2 regions of the Streptomyces sp. NPDC058534 genome follow, and region 1 is predicted to be linked to the other one. Evidence: riboswitches for the same ligand, from Rfam matches in the RefSeq annotation. Region 1 holds a riboswitch; the other holds the start of a gene.
What was found. A riboswitch is a leader RNA that binds a small molecule or an ion and turns the genes downstream of it on or off. The one in region 1 is predicted to bind cyclic di-AMP.
Positions count from the first base shown of each region.

Region 1 (7,742 bases):
GCACGAGGACGGCGTCGAGCCCGACCTCGTCTGCGTGGCCAAGGCGCTGTCCGGCGGCTACGTGCCGGTGGGGGCCACCCTGGGCAAGGACTGGATCTTCCAGAAGGTGTACTCCTCGATGGACCGCGTGCAGGTCCACTCGGCGAGCTTCGGGTCCAACGCGCAGGCCATGGCGGCCGGGCTCGCCGTGCTGTCGGTGATGGAGAACGAGGAGATCGTGGCGAACGCCGCCGCGGTGGGGGAGCGGCTGAAGTCCCGGCTGGTGGCGCTGGTGGACCGCTACGAGCTGCTCGCCGACGTCCGCGGCCGCGGGCTGATGATCGGCATCGAGTTCGGCCGGCCCCGGTCCCTGAAGCTGCGCAGCCGCTGGACCATGCTCCAGGCCGCCCGGAAGGGCCTGTTCGCGCAGATGGTGGTGGTGCCGCTGCTGCAGCGGCACCGGATCCTCACCCAGGTCTCCGGCGACCACCTGGAGGTGATCAAGCTGATCCCGCCGCTGATCATCGACACCGCGGACGCGGACCGGTTCGTCGACGCGTTCACCGAGGTGATGGACGACGCGCACAATGGCGGCGGCCTGATGTGGGACTTCGGCAAGACCCTGGTCAAGCAGGCGGTGGCGCACCGCTGAGCCGACCCAACGGGCCCTTCCACCGCGGTGCGCGACGGAGCAACTTCAGCCTGTTACGGGATGGTATGCGGACGGACCCCGGCCACGCTGTGCCACGCCGGCGGTGTGTCCATATTGCTGCCTTCTCCAGGGCGACATCGTGCGGGTGCACCTCGGCGAGGAGTGGCTGCACGTCCTCAGGGGCCGCCTGCGGCTGCGCCTCGGGGACACCGAGCACCGGCTCGCCGTGGGGGACGGCGCCCACTTCGACTCGCTGACCCCGCACCGGATCGCGGCACAGGACCCCGAAGGGGTCGAGCTGCTCTTCGTCCACACGCTGCTGCAGAGCCCGACGGCCGCTCTGTGCCTCGGCCCGACGCCCCCGGGGAGACGCCGTGAGCTCCATGGAGGAGAAGTTCCCGCGTGCCCTGTGGGTGCGGCTGCTCATCTACATCGCCCTGGGGCACGTCTTCGGCGGCTTCCTCTACCTGCTCTTCGAGGTGGGCGCCCGCCGCTAGCGGTCGCGCCGGGTCAGTCCAGCATCCGCTCGCGCAGCCGCTCCCGGGTCGCCGGGGTGAGGTGCAGACCCTGCTTCAGGTAGGCGTCGACGCCGCCCCAGGTCTCCTGGACGGTGTCGAAGGCCGCCGCCAGGTACTCGGCGCGCGCGTCGAACAGGGGGCTGAGCAGCTCCATGATCTCGGGGGAGTAGGCCGAGGCGGCGGAGCTGCCGCGGCGCACCTTGTAGCGGCGGTGCGTGGCGTTCGACTTGAGGTAGTCGTCGAGGACGGCGTCGCGCTCGACGCCGAGCGCGAGCAGCGTGACCGCGATCGACAGGCCCGCGCGGTCCTTGCCGGCCGCGCAGTGCATCAGGGCGGGGACGCTGTCCTCGGCGAGCGCGTGCAGCACCCGGGCGTGCTCAGCCGTGCGCTCCCGGATGATCGTGCGGTAGGACGCGATCATCCGGTGGGCGCCCTTGCCGTCGGCCAGGATCTCGTGCAGCTGGTCGAGGTCGCCGTCGCGGACCATCTTCCAGAACTCGGCGCCGTCCGCCGGGTCGCTCAGCGGCAGGTTCACATTGCGCACGCCCGGCAGCTCGACGTCCGGGCCTTCCAGCTTCTGGTCGGCCGCGTTGCGGAAGTCGAAGATCGTGTGCAGGCCCAGGGTGGCCAGGAAGGCGGCGTCCTCCCCGGTGGCGTGCGCCAGGTGGCCGCTGCGGAACAGCACGCCCTGCCGCACCCGTCGCCCGTCCGCGGCCGGCAGTCCGCCGACGTCCCGGAAATTGCGCACACCGGTCAGCTCGGGTTCGGTCGACGGGACCTGCTGCGTCACGGGGACTCCTCCCACTCCGCCCCGCCGACGCTGCTCGGCGGCGGGCTCGCCCCGACGATACGGCATCCCCTGTCTGCGCCAATGAGTTACCCACAGGGCATTAAGGGGGACCTCGGGCTTTCTGTCCCAATTGACCCCTTCATCCCAACTGGCGCTGAAATGCGAAAGGGTGAGGAAGTGGCGCGTGAGCAGCGTCATATCGGTAACCGTGCGTCGTCCGTCATGTTCACGTAATCAAGCCGGTTTTCAAGGCCGTTCACTCGAAATGCCATTCCTCGAATCGACGGAGTGTGACCGGATATTCCCGTAAAGGATCAATCGGAACACCTTCCGGTGGAACCCTTCGCTTGTCCGGGTGCGTCCTGGTCCCTTACGTTCACCACCGATCCGGACGGACGCCTAATCCTGCCGCCGACCGGAGCCCACACTCATCCACCACCCGTACCCGGCAGGAGCGGGGGACCCACAGGTACGAATGCCTGTTCCGGTTCCCGGAACGGCTTGGGGTAAAGCCGCGTTTCGGCGCGGCCGGGCATCTCCAGCCCGCACCCGACAGCTCACCTCGCAGGCGCCGGAGAGGAATTCACCATGCCCGCGAAGGGTAAGCACCGCCGTACCAGGGCCATGCGCCTGACCCGCACCATCGCCGTCGCCGGAACCGGTGGCGCCGCGCTCGCGCTCCCGCTGATCGGGGCCGCCGGCGCCAACGCCGCCCCCGCGCACTCCGTTTCCGAGCAGTCCGTGCAGTCCATTCCGACGACGGCGAAGAAGGCCGCAGCGAATGGCGCCGAGAAGAACTCGGACGCGCGGACCTACACCGTCAAGAGCGGCGACTACCTTTCGCGGATCGCCGACGAGCAGAACGTCGACGGCGGCTGGAAGAAGCTGTACGAGGACAACCGCGAGGCCGTCGGTTCGGACCCGTCGCTGATCCACCCCGGCCTGAAGCTCTCGGTCGGCGCCAAGGCCGCCCAGTCGGAGAAGCCGGCCGCCGAGAAGCCCGCCGCCGAGAAGCCCGCAGAGGCGGAGAAGCCCGCCAAGCCGGCCGAGAAGTCCACGGACGCCGAGAAGGCCTCCGCCTCGGACGCCGGCACCAGCAGCGGTTACAGCTCCCCCGTCGCGGGCGGCACCGTCGGTACCCCGTACCACCAGTCCGGCAGCATGTGGTCCAGCGGCTACCACACCGGCACGGACTTCGTCGTCCCGACCGGCACCTCGCTCAAGGCCGTGGGCGCGGGCACCGTCGTCTCCGCCGGCCCCGGCGGTGCGTACGGCAACCAGGTCGTCATCCAGCTCGCCGACGGCCACTACGCCCAGTACGCCCACCTCTCCTCCCTCTCCGTCTCCGCCGGCCAGTCGGTGACGGCGGGCCAGCAGGTCGGCCTCTCGGGTGCCACCGGCAACGTGACCGGTCCGCACCTGCACTTCGAGATCCGCACCACGCCGGACTACGGGTCGGACATCGACCCGGTCGCGTACCTGAGTTCGCACGGCGTCTCTCTCTGACGCACGGCTCGGGCGCAGCCCCCACGCCACCGAAGGCCGGACCCCGATCCCCGGGACCGGCCTTCGGTGTATTCCGGAATTGACCAAGCCTTTAGGCGTGGCCTTTCTCACCGACCGTCAATCCCTTCCTACGGTCGCGTAGGTCACATTCCAAGGTGAATCATGGCCCGATGTGGCAGACGATTCGAAGAATGACAGCAGAGCAGTGATCGGGTCGTACGTGGCGCTGGGGGACAGCTTCACCGAGGGTGTCGGCGACCCCGGCCCCGACGGGGCGTTCGTCGGCTGGGCCGACCGGTTCGCCGTACTGCTCGCGGACCGGCGCCCCGAGGGCGACTTCACGTACGCGAACCTCGCCGTGCGCGGCAGGCTGCTCGACCAGATCGTGGCCGAACAGGTCCCGCGAGTCGCCGAACTCGCGCCGGACCTGGTCTCGTTCGCGGGCGGCGGCAACGACATCCTCCGGCCCGGCACCGATCCCGACGAGGTGGCCGAGCGGTTCGAGCGGGCGGTGGCCGCGCTGGCCGAAGCGGCCGGCACCGTCCTCGTGACGACCGGGTTCGACACCCGAGGCGTGCCCGTGCTCAGGCATCTGCGCGGCAAGATCGCCACGTACAACGGACACGTCCGTGCCATCGCCGACCGGTACGGCTGCCCGGTGCTCGACCTCTGGTCGCTCCGGAGCGTCCAGGACCGCAGGGCGTGGGACGCCGACCGGCTGCACCTGTCGCCGGAGGGCCACACGCGGGTGGCGCTGCGCGCGGGACAGGCCCTCGGCCTGCCGGTGCCGGCCGACCCGGACCAGCTCTGGCCGCCGCTGCCGTACCGCGGCGCGCTGGACGTCCGCCGGGACGACGTGCACTGGGCACGCGAGTACCTGGTGCCGTGGATCGGCCGCCGGCTGCGTGGCCAGTCCTCGGGCGACCACGTGACCGCCAAGGGGGCGCTGTCGCCGCACGACATCAAGACGCGGATCGCCGCCGTGGCGTGAGGGCGTTGTGCGGGCGGGCAGGTTCCGGATGGGCGGTTCCGGACGGGGCGCGGCGAGTCAGCGGCGGGTCAGCGGCGTGGGCCGGCCAACGCCTTCCGCGGCAGGCCCAGTTCCCGGGCCAGCGCCTCGTCCGTCCACTCCCGCGCCCGGGCCCGCGACACCGCGCCCGCGTACGACGTCAGTTGCACGGCGAGCCCGTCGAGGAGCGCCGTCAGCCGCAGGGCCGCGCCCTCGGGGTCCGGGCACGGGAACTCCCCGGCGGCCACCCCCTCGACGATGACCTCGGCGATCGCCGCCTTCCACCGGCGGTCCAGGTCCCGCGTGACGTCCCGCAGCGCGGGCTCGCGCAGCGCCGCCGCCCAGCCCTCGATCCACAGCCGCCAGCCCTTGGCCTGTCCCGTCGGGGCGTACCACCGCACGGCGGCCCGCAGGCGGCGCAGCGCCGACGTACGGCGGCCGAGCAGCCCACGCAGATGAGCCAGATCGTCCTCGGCGGCAAGGGCGAAGGCGGCGGCGACCAGCTTCTCCTTCGTGGAGAAGTGGTAGAGCACCAACGCGTTGCTCACCCCGAGCGCGGACGCCACGTCGGCGATCCGCAGCGCGGCGACACCCCGCGCCGATATCTGCTCGACGGCCGCGCGCAGCAGCTCCTCGCGCCGCTCGGCCACAGTCAACCGGACTCTCACCACGCCCCGTCCCCCCATGTCCTGGACACGATCAGTCGGTGTCACACGAGACGACCATAATGAGAGCCTGACCTACTCCACCTGGAGGTTACCGTGGCCGGATTCCGTTCCCCGGGCCCCGGGCCCCGCACGCCGCGGCCCGCGGCCTTCGGCGCGGACCCGAGCGGTGAGCGCATGGCGCGCATCCGCAGATCGCCGCACTTCCGTGACGGCGTCTTCCAGAACCCCGGCGGCACCACCCGGACCCGGCCCTCCGGATCGGCTCGTGAGTTCGCCAAGATCTACTTCGACCGGGAGTCCCGGCTCCGCCGCGCCCCGCGCGGCCCCGTCCCGGTGCACGCCACCACCCTCGCCGACCTCGCCCGGCCGCCCGCCACCGGACTCCGGCTGACCTGGATGGGGCACTCCAGCGTGCTCGCCGAGATCGACGGGCGGCGGGTGCTCTTCGACCCCGTGTGGGGCGAGCGCTGCTCCCCGTTCCCCTTCGCCGGGCCCAAGCGGCTGCACCCGGTCCCGCTCCCGCTCGCCGCTCTCGGCCCGGTCGACGTCGTGGTGATCTCCCACGACCACTACGACCACCTGGACATGCCCACGATTCTGGCGCTGGCCGGCACGGACACCCTGTTCGCCGTGCCGCTCGGGGTCGGCGCCCACCTCGAACACTGGGGCGTCGGCGCCGACCGGCTGCGGGAGCTGGACTGGCACGAGTCGACGCGCGTCGGCGGCCTCACCCTGACCGCGACGCCGGCCCGCCACTTCTGCGGGCGCGGGCTGCGCAACACCCAGCACACCCTCTGGGCGTCGTGGGTCGTCGCAGGGGAGGAGCACCGCGTCTACCACAGCGGGGACACGGGCTACTTCGACGGCTTCCGTGACATCGGCGCCGCGCACGGCCCCTTCGACGCCACGATGATCCAGCTCGGCGCGTACTCCCGGTTCTGGCCGGACATCCACATGACCCCCGAGGAGGGCGTGCGGGCCCACCTCGACCTCCAGGGAGGCGCTCCGACCGGGGTGCTGCTGCCGATCCACTGGGGAACGTTCAATCTCGCGCCGCATGCGTGGGCGGAGCCGGGGGAGTGGACGAAGGACGCGGCCGAGGAGGTTGGCCAGGTGGTGGCGTCCCCCAGGCCGGGTGAGCCGTTCGAGCCGGCGGGGGAGGTGCCGGTGGAGGCGTGGTGGCGGGGGGTGTCGGATCCGATCGCCAACCCGTGGCGGCGTCCGCGGATTGCTGAGGGTGTGCCCGGGACGAGTAAGGGTGATCTCGACCTTGCTGGTGAGCGGTGACATGGGTCGAGAACACCGGGGACGAGCTGGGGGCGATCGTCCCGACGCGTGCGCTCCGACCACGAGGCCGTTCTCTCTGACATGCGCCAGGCCGACATCCATTACCCGTCGGCCAGAATGATCAGCAGGAGACAGTGTGGTGCCAGCGGGGCAAGCGATCGCCGTTCGGGCGAGCGGGCGGCAGAGAGACATGGTCACGCTTCGCAGCCGGAGCAGGCGAGCTTGTGGCGGAGGGAGGACGATGGAGTGGCGGGGCCACTGACGCCAGCGCGTGGCTTGCTTCGGTAGATGGCAGCCCGACCGTCCGGTCACTGGCCGGAAGGAGCTCTAGGCATGGGTACGACCGAACCATTCCAGGAGGGCGCTGGGACGCCGGGTGTGGTGGCGTCGAGGCCGGGGGGTCTGCTGGATGTACTACGGCGCCCCTGGGTGGCCGCGTACCGGCCCAGGGCGCAAAGCACTGCGGGGCAGGCGGTGACCGCCTATGCGCTCGGCGTGGTGATCGGCGGGCCTGCGGTGACCATGCTGACCGCGCGGCTGCCCCGCAGGCCCCTGGCAATTGGGCTGATGCTGCTGTTCGCCGCGGGCAGCGCGTTCATTCAGCGCCCTGGCCCCCTCGTTCACGATGTTGCTGGCCGGGCGGGTGGACTCCTCGCTCAGCCACGCCGCGTTCTTGGCGTTGGCGTTGGCGCTGGTGATGGCCACCAGCTTGGTGCCTGAGCACAAGACAGGCTCGGCCACCCAGCGCGCGGACAGCGGAGCTACCGCCGCCCCCGCCGCAGCGCCGCGGCAAGTAGAACCGCACCTAGCCTTGGGAGGCCCTCCAGTTCCGCAGCTCAGCACTGCGTGTAGACCTCGCGGGGGAGCGGTGGCGTCGGTCGGGGACGGGCCCGGGGAGAGGGTCGAGGGGTGGCGCGGCTACCGTGGTCGCACGGCGTAGGTCACGTGCGTCACCCGCGACGACGGCACGGAACGGACCTGCTCCAGCGCGACCCTGGACGCGTCCACGCCCTCGAACAGGCGGATGCCGGAGCCGAACAGCACGGGTGACAGCGCGATCGAGAACTCGTCGATCAGGCCGGCGTTGACGTACTCGAGGATCGTCGCGCCGCCGCCCGCGATGCGTACGTCGCGGTTGCCGGCGGCTTCGCGGGCCTGGTCGAGCGCGGCCTCGATGCCGTCGTTGACGAAGTGGAACGTGGTCCCACCCGGGCGCTCCCACGGGTCACGCCTGGTGTGCGTCACGACGAAGACCGGCGTGTGGAACGGCGCCTCCTCCGGCCACATCTGCTCGCCGGCGTCGAACATGCGCTTGCCCATGACGCTTGCGCCG
Region 1 is NZ_JBHXNW010000011.1:108,236-115,977, reverse strand. Features, by position in the region: gene ACFWR9_RS09470 (aspartate aminotransferase family protein) at 1-631, shown strand, start outside; partial or broken gene ACFWR9_RS09465 (cupin domain-containing protein) at 687-1,009, shown strand; gene ACFWR9_RS09460 (DUF6126 family protein) at 1,006-1,128, shown strand; gene ACFWR9_RS09455 (tyrosine-protein phosphatase) at 1,142-1,939, opposite strand; cyclic di-AMP (ydaO/yuaA leader) riboswitch at 2,366-2,523, shown strand; gene ACFWR9_RS09450 (peptidoglycan DD-metalloendopeptidase family protein) at 2,528-3,445, shown strand; gene ACFWR9_RS09445 (SGNH/GDSL hydrolase family protein) at 3,651-4,436, shown strand; gene ACFWR9_RS09440 (TetR/AcrR family transcriptional regulator) at 4,505-5,140, opposite strand; gene ACFWR9_RS09435 (MBL fold metallo-hydrolase) at 5,216-6,409, shown strand; gene ACFWR9_RS09430 (dihydrofolate reductase family protein) at 7,328-7,742, opposite strand, start outside.

Region 2 (7,742 bases), on a different contig from region 1:
ACGGCGACTGGGGCTGACGACCTGGGCTGTGTCGTGCTTCACGCGAGCGTCCTACCCTGGGCGGAGAGTGCCGGCCGCCGGACACGGGGGAGCAGCATGGCCGACTACGAGCCCTTTCTCAGCAGGCGCGAACACCCTGCCCGGACCCTGCTCACCTCGTTGTGGGCCCTGATTCCCGTCCTGACGCTCGGGCTCGGGACGCTGCCGTTGATGATCCACGCGTCGGTGCGCATGAAGAGCTGGGCGCAGACGCTGGCCACGGTGCCCTACGTCGGGGCGAGTGCGCTGTACTTCACCTTCGACCCGGATGTGTCCGCCACGTACGAAGTCCTCTTCGGTGCGGGGATGTTCGTCAACATCCTCGGCGGGACCGGACACGCCTTCGGGATCAGGTCCAGGGTGTGGAGGAGCCGCGACGCCGAGCAGTTCCGTCCCTTGCAGGACCGGCAGCGCGCCCTGCTCGCCGCGCACCGCGACGAGCGCGCGGCGCGGGAGACGGCGCGTGCGATCGCCGTGTCCGACCAGCAGCGGGCCCTGGAACTGCGGATCGGCCGCGCGGACTTGCCCGACCGTGAGTTTCCCGACGGCGGTCTCGTCGACGTCAACAACGTGCCTGCTGACGTCCTGGTCCGGCTCCTGACCCTGTCGGGCGGCCAGGCCGCGGAGGCCGTACGGATGGTGAGGGTGGCCGGCGGCTTCGGGTCGGTCGACGACCTGTCGGTCACGATGGATCTGCCGCCGCGGCATCTGGACGCCGTAGCGGATCGGCTGATCTTTCTGCCGCCGCAGACGGAGACGGACGGTCGCGTCGGGTAGGGCGCGTCAGTCGGCGGTGCCTGAAGGGGGCGTTTCCGCGCGCACGAAGGTCCCCTTGATGGGCACGGTGAGGACCAGCCCTTGGTCGCGGAGATCGCGTACGGCCCGGCGGATGGTGTTGACAGCCACGCCGTACTGCTCAGCGAGGTCGCGTTCAGCTGGAAGACGGGCACCCACGGGCAGTCGTCCCGTCCGAATCTCCTCGGCGATGTGGTGCACGACCTGCAAGTACACGTAGACGTGGCTCGTCGGATCCGGTCTCCAGTCACGCTCGTCAGCCATGGCTGCACGCTAAGGCGCCGACTAGCAGCCAGCCACATACGGGTGCAACCGTATGCTTCCTATTGCTACCTAACGCGTCCTGCCGCAAGATAGAGTCACAGCACGCAAGACCCCGGCGGCCTGGCAGGGCCCCGGGGCGCGGCCAACGCTTGTAAGGAGCGTCAACATGCCCAACCCTATCCGCCGCCTTGCCCGCCGGCTGTCCCTTCTCTTCGGACCCGGTACCGGAACCCACCGCGCAGGCGCCCCCCGCCCCGTCCAGAGCGTCCCTCACCCCAGCGCCCCCACTCACCTCCCCCTCCACCACTCCCCCTACTGCCGTCACCTGCCCCTCGACGGCACCGCCTCCCGCCTCGTCCGCCCCTACCTCACCGCCCACGACCAGGAACAGGACCGCCGGCGGCACCGCCGCCTCGCCCTCGTGCTCGCCGCCGACTTCGGCATCGACCTCGATCAGCACGTCGTCGGCGCGCGGAAGGCGGCCGCCTGATGACGGCGTACACCGCGCTACGGCTCCTGCCCTGGCTGTCACCGGAAGGCAAGCCCTGCTTCCTCGCCCCCGGCGACGGGAGCGGGATCGTGTCGCGCCTCGCCGACGAGACGGAGGCCCGGCAACTCACCGAAGGGCTGGACGTGCTCCGCTCCGCCCGCCGTTTGCTGGACGACCCCGTGTCCCCGAACGCCGAGGTCCGCTACACCGCGATCCGGCTGACGGAGTGCCTCGCCGACGCGCTGAGGGTCGCGGAGTCCCGTGGCCGACGCCTGCCTGAGACCGGCGACGATGAGGGAGCGCGCCCATGAAGCCTCGTACCGCGAACCGGTCCCGGGTTCAAGGCCTGGCAATCGAGTGGCCCGCCCCAATTGCCGAGGCGGGCTATCGTCGGAGGCACGGTGCGCCGAAGGAGCACGAAGGAGTACATCCGGTCATGTCCGCACACGCCGCAGAACCCACGCCGGTCGTTCCTCCCATGCCCGAGCGGAATCCAAAGGCGTTGCGCGCTGCCATCGCCCAGTACGCTCCCCAACTGCTGCCCGACTTCGACGAGCACTGGAAGCGGGCGATCGCCGACACCTTCGACATCGGTCCTCTTCCCGCGTTCATGGCCCGCTGGTGGGCCGAGTACGCGATCGCTCGCGATCCGGAGCTCGACGCACACATGGCTGATCTCCACCACCGTGCGGCGGATTCCACCGACGTCGTCGAGGCCACGGCGCTGCTCGAAGAGGCCTCGAAGATTCGCCACCAGGTCCGGCAGACGGAGCCCGGCCAGTGACCGATGAGTTCCCGGGGCCGCCTTGGCAGTTGGACTGGCGGCTCGACGCCCTGGCGGACCGCGAAGCGCTGCCGGAGTCGGTCCGGGAGATGGTCGACGAGGCCCGTGCCGAACTGGTGACGGCCAGGGACCCGTTCTTCCGGGGAATCGACGCCGATGCGGACCTTCCGAAAACCATGTACGTCGAACCGGTACGGTCCACCGATCCCAAGGGCCCGCACATCCTGTTCTTCGACAACCATCGGGGATGGCTGGTCTATACCTTCGTTCCGCGCGTCGAGGATCCCCAGATCACCGTGGAAGAGGTCTTCTGGCAGTGACGCGTGATCAGGTGATGCGTTCGCGGTCCCTGAGCCGGTCGCCCGGACAACGTCCACGCCTCCCACGGAGCGCCCTTGATGCCCCTCCCGTACGTCCTCCTCTCCGCCGCCGTCTCCCTCGACGGCTGTCTGGACGACACCGGACCCGACCGGCTCCTGCTGTCCAGCCCCGCCGACTTCGAGCGGGTCGACGAGGTGCGGGCGTCGGTGGACGCGATTCTGGTCGGGGCCGGGACGATCCGGGCCGACAATCCGCGGCTGCTGGTGAACTCCGCCGAGCGGCGGGCAGCCCGCACCACGGCGGGGAAGGCCGAGTACCCGCTCAAGGTCACCGTCAGCGGCAGCGGTGAGCTGGACCCGGCGGCGCGGTTCTGGCACACCGGCGGGGACAAGGTGCTCCTGACCACGGACGACGGTGCCCGGCGGGCTCGCGCGCTGGGGATCGGCGCCGACGTCGTGCCGCTCGGTGCCGCGCTCGACTGGCGGGCGGCGCTGGAGTATCTCCACGACCGGCGCGGGGTGCGGCGGCTCATGGTCGAGGGCGGGGGGACCGTCCACACCCAGCTGCTTCAGGAGGAACTCGCCGACGAGCTTCAGCTCGTTCTCGCGCCCCTGCTCGTCGGCGACCCGGCCGCGCCCCGGCTCTTCGGGCCCGGCGCCTACCAGGGCGGGCGGCTGCGGCTGGTGGAGTCGCGGCGGATCGAGGACGTCGTGCTGACCCGGTACCTGCCGACCGCGCCCGGCACCGGCGACCGCGTGAGCCCCGCCGACCGGCACTGGCTGGCGCTCGCCTGCGAGCTGGCGGAGCTGTGCCCGCCGTCACGGACGGCGTTCAGCGTGGGGGCGGTCGTGGTCGCCGCCGACGGGAGCGAGCTGGCGCGGGGGCATTCGCGGGAGGCCGGCGACCCCGTCGTGCACGCCGAGGAGGCCGCGCTCGCCAAGATCGACCGCGCCGATCCGCGGCTCGCGGGGGCCACCGTGTACAGCAGCCTCGAACCCTGTGCCCGCCGCGCCTCCCGGCCCGCGCCCTGTGCCCGGCTGATCCTCGACGCCGGGGTGCGTCGCGTGGTCACGGCCTGGCGGGAGCCGGACACCTTCGTGCCGGGGGCGGACGGCGGCGGGGTGCTCGCCGCCGGGGGCGCCGTCGTCGTCGTACTGCCGGAGTACGAGGGGCGGGCGAAGGCGCCGAACCGTCATCTGGACGGGTAGGGAGATACGGATGTGCATTCCGCCCCTGGGATGACGTACAGTGGAGAACACAACGACGCGGGGTGGAGCAGCTCGGTAGCTCGCTGGGCTCATAACCCAGAGGTCGCAGGTTCAAATCCTGTCCCCGCTACTGAAGGCCGAGGGCCGGAATCCGAAAGGGTTCCGGCCCTCGGTGCGTTCACCCGCTCGGCCCGCACCGCTCGCCGCCCGCCCCCGCCGCGGGAAACCTGGAGTACGGCAAGCGGCGCGGACAGGGGGTGGCGGGAGACCAGTGGTGCGGGCAGGTGAGGTGGAGGACGAGGGAGCGTACGCCAGAGCCGGCGGCCGGCTCCCCGGCGATCCCGTGCCCGACCCGGGCCTCGGCGACGAGACACCGCCCGTGCCGCCCGCCGGGCAGCCACGACCGTGGCGTACGTCCTACGGCCGGGCCCTCGTGCGCTCGCTCCCTGTACTGCTGATCATCGTCGCCGTCCTGTACGACATCGTCACCCCGCGCTACTTCACCGCCGGTCCCCTCTACACCGCCGCGCCGCTGGTCGCCGCCCCGATCTACTCCCGGCGGGGCACCGCGCTCACCGGCGTCGCCGTGGTCGCCGCGGTCGTCGGGCTGCAGATCGGCAAGGGCGTCATCCACTACGTCGACTCCCTCACCGAGCTGATCACCATCGCGACGGTCGCCGCGCTCGCCGTCTTCGTCAACGCCTTCGTCCGCCGTACCGACGAGCGCCTCGCCATCGCCCGGGAGATCGCCGAGGCCGCCCAGCGCGCCGTACTGCCCGAGCCGGCCGAACGGATCGCCGGCTTCGAGATCGCCGTCGGCTACGAGGCCGCGCAGGCCGGCGCCTTCATCGGCGGTGACCTGTACGCGGTGCAGGACAGCGCGCGCGGCGTCCGGCTCATCGTGGGGGACGTGCGGGGCAAGGGCATGGGGGCGGTGGCCGCCGTCGCCGTGGTGATCGGCGCCTTCCGGGAGGCGGCCGAGCAGGAGGCGACGCTGGAGGCGGTGGCGCAGCGGCTGGAGCGGGCGCTGGCCCGCGAGGGCACCCGGCGCGAGGGACTGGACGCCTTCGAGGGCTTCACCACCGCCGTCCTCGCCGAACTCCCGCACGGCGCCGGGACCGTACGCATCGTCAACCGCGGGCATCCGCCGCCCCTGCTGCTCCACGGCGACGGCACCCTGGGGTCGCTGCCCGCCCGGGAGTCGGCGCTGCCGCTCGGCATGGGCGAGCTGGGTGTGTGGCCCGACCGCGCGGAGGAGACCGCGTTCCCCGGTGGGGCCACGCTGCTGCTGTACACCGACGGGCTGTCGGAAGCCCGGGACGACCGGGGGGAGTTCTACGATCCGTACGCGCGGCTGTCCGGCCGCGTCTTCCGCCACCCGGCGAAGCTGCTCGACACCCTCGCCCGCGACGTGCGCCGCCACTCCGGGGGCGGGATGGCGGACGACATGGCGCTGCTCGCCGTACGGCGTCCACGACGCGGCGAGCATGATCATTGTCACGAGCCGTGACGGGTCGGCGTCCCTCCGCATAACAGCTGACGTTCCGTCAGAAAGAAGTGGCGTGAAGGGGATTACCGAGCCGCGGTCAACTCGCCCGATTTTTACCGATCCTGGGGTGTACGTCCGGGCTGCTTTCGTTAATGATCAAGAGGAACAGCTTGGAATCCGGGCCCCGGGTCTATTAACGTTCGATAACGCAGCGCGGTCGTCCCAGCCGTCACAGAAGGCGGCTCCGTGCGCACGCGCCGAATCCCGCAAGGGAACCGGGGAACCACCACATTGGGGTGAATCGGGCGTTTGACGCCGTGGCAACACGGCTGCATGCGCGCGTAGGAGACCTTCCTGCTCCGAACCCGTCAGCTAACCCGGTAGGCGAAAGGAAGGAAAGGAGTACGCCCACGTGGCGTCCAACCGGCCTGCCCCCGAGGCCCCGTTCGTGCCCAGTCGGCACGACACCGAAACCTTCGGCTACGAGAGTTACCGCACCGAAGAGGGCCCCTGGGAGGAGTGGAATCCCACCGAGGACTCCATCCGCCCCGTACGCGGCCGGCACCGCGTCGCCAAGCAGCGTGGCGGGCTCGCCCGCAGCTCCACCGTCCTCGGCGTCGGTGTCATAGCCGCCGTCGGCGCGGGCGGCATGGCCAGCGCGCAGACCGGCAAGCCGCCGGTGTCGATCTCCATGCCGGACCTGCCGAACGTCGGCTCGCTCATCTCCGACGAGGACGCGCCGCAGCCGGCGGGTTCCAGCACCCCGCTCAGTGGCATCGGCGTGACCGCCGCCGCCGACACCGCGGAGGGCGCCAGCACCGCCGGCGCCGGTGAGTCCCTGCGAGCCCGGATCATGGCGCAGGCCGAGCAACAGCAGGCCCAGGTCGAGACCAAGGCCGCCGCCGAGGCCGCGGCCGCCGCCGAGAAGAAGGCCGCGGAAGCCGCCGCCAAGGCGGAGAAGGAGGCCGAGGCCAAGGCCGCCGCCGCCAAGAAGAAGGCGGAGGAGGAGGCCGCGAAGAAGGCCGAGGCCGAGCGCCTGGCCAAGCTGGCCAAGCAGTTCACGCTGCCGACCTCCTCGTACACGATCTCCTCGACCTTCGGCCAGGCCGGCGCCTACTGGTCCTCCGGCCAACACACCGGCCTCGACTTCGCCGCACCCACGGGCACGCTGCTCAAGGCCGTGCACAGCGGCACCATCACGTCGGCCGGCTGGGACGGGTCGTACGGCTACAAGACCGTGCTCACCCTGGATGACGGCACCGAGATCTGGTACGCCCACCAGTCCTCCATCAGCGTCAGCGTCGGCCAGGAGGTCACCACCGGTGACGTCATCGGCCGCGTCGGCGCCACCGGCAACGTCACCGGCGCCCACCTCCACATGGAGGTCCACTCGGGCGGCGGCTCCGGCATCGACCCGATGGCCTGGCTGCAGAGCAAGGGCCTCACCCCCTGAGCCACGGCCAACCCGCTTCCCGCGCTTCCCCCGCTGGTCCCCGGCGGTCCTGACGGCAACCCCCCGACGTCAGGGCTGCCGGTCTGCGGGGTTTTCGCGTCCGTGCCGGAATGACCTGCTCGGGTGCGTTCGTTGACGCCCTACATGACTTCTCTGCGCAAGCTCGGCTCCTCCGACCTGGAGGTCTTCCCCCTCGCCCTCGGCGGCAACGTCTTCGGCTGGACCGCCGACCAGGATCGGTCCTTCGCCGTCCTGGACGCCTACACGGCGGCCGGCGGCAACTTCGTGGACACCGCCGACTCGTACTCCGCCTGGGTCGACGGCAACAGCGGCGGCGAGTCCGAGACCGTCCTCGGCCAGTGGTTCGCGGCCCGCGGCAACCGCGATGACGTCGTCCTCGCCACCAAGGTCAGCCAGCACCCCGAGTACCCGGGCCTCTCCGCCGCGAACATCAGGGCGGCGGCCGACGCCTCGCTGCGCCGCCTGGGCACCGACCACATCGACCTCTACTACACGCACTTCGACAAGCCCGAGGTGCCGGTCGAGGAGATCATCGGCGCGCTGGACGCGCTGGTGAAGGCGGGCAAGGTGCGGCACATCGCCGCCTCCAACATCTCCGCCGAGCGGCTCGCGGCCTCCCTGGAGTTCTCCGACCGCGAGGGCCTCGCCCGGTACGTCGCCCTCCAGCCGCACTACAACCTGGTCTCGCGCGACACCTACGAGGGCGGGCTGCGCGACCTCGCCGAGCGGTCGGGCCTGGCCGCCGTGCCGTACTACGCCCTCGCCGCGGGCTTCCTCACCGGCAAGTACCGGCCCGGCGCGAGCGTCGACAGCCCGCGTGCGGGCGGTGCGGCCAAGCACCTGGAGACCGAGCGCGGCCGGCGGGTGCTCGCCGCCCT
Region 2 is NZ_JBHXNW010000032.1:62,271-70,012, forward strand. Features, by position in the region: gene ACFWR9_RS20850 (hypothetical protein) at 1-17, shown strand, start outside; gene ACFWR9_RS20855 (hypothetical protein) at 97-816, shown strand; gene ACFWR9_RS20860 (GntR family transcriptional regulator) at 823-1,098, opposite strand; gene ACFWR9_RS20865 (hypothetical protein) at 1,265-1,588, shown strand; gene ACFWR9_RS20870 (hypothetical protein) at 1,588-1,899, shown strand; gene ACFWR9_RS20875 (DUF6247 family protein) at 2,025-2,372, shown strand; gene ACFWR9_RS20880 (hypothetical protein) at 2,369-2,692, shown strand; gene ACFWR9_RS20885 (dihydrofolate reductase family protein) at 2,771-3,901, shown strand; tRNA gene ACFWR9_RS20890 (tRNA-Met) at 3,958-4,031, shown strand; gene ACFWR9_RS20895 (PP2C family protein-serine/threonine phosphatase) at 4,191-5,411, shown strand; cyclic di-AMP (ydaO/yuaA leader) riboswitch at 5,636-5,791, shown strand; gene ACFWR9_RS20900 (M23 family metallopeptidase) at 5,803-6,843, shown strand; gene ACFWR9_RS20905 (aldo/keto reductase) at 6,988-7,742, shown strand, end outside.
Region 2: another riboswitch for cyclic di-AMP. It lies ahead of ACFWR9_RS20900 (M23 family metallopeptidase); the one in region 1 lies ahead of ACFWR9_RS09450 (peptidoglycan DD-metalloendopeptidase family protein).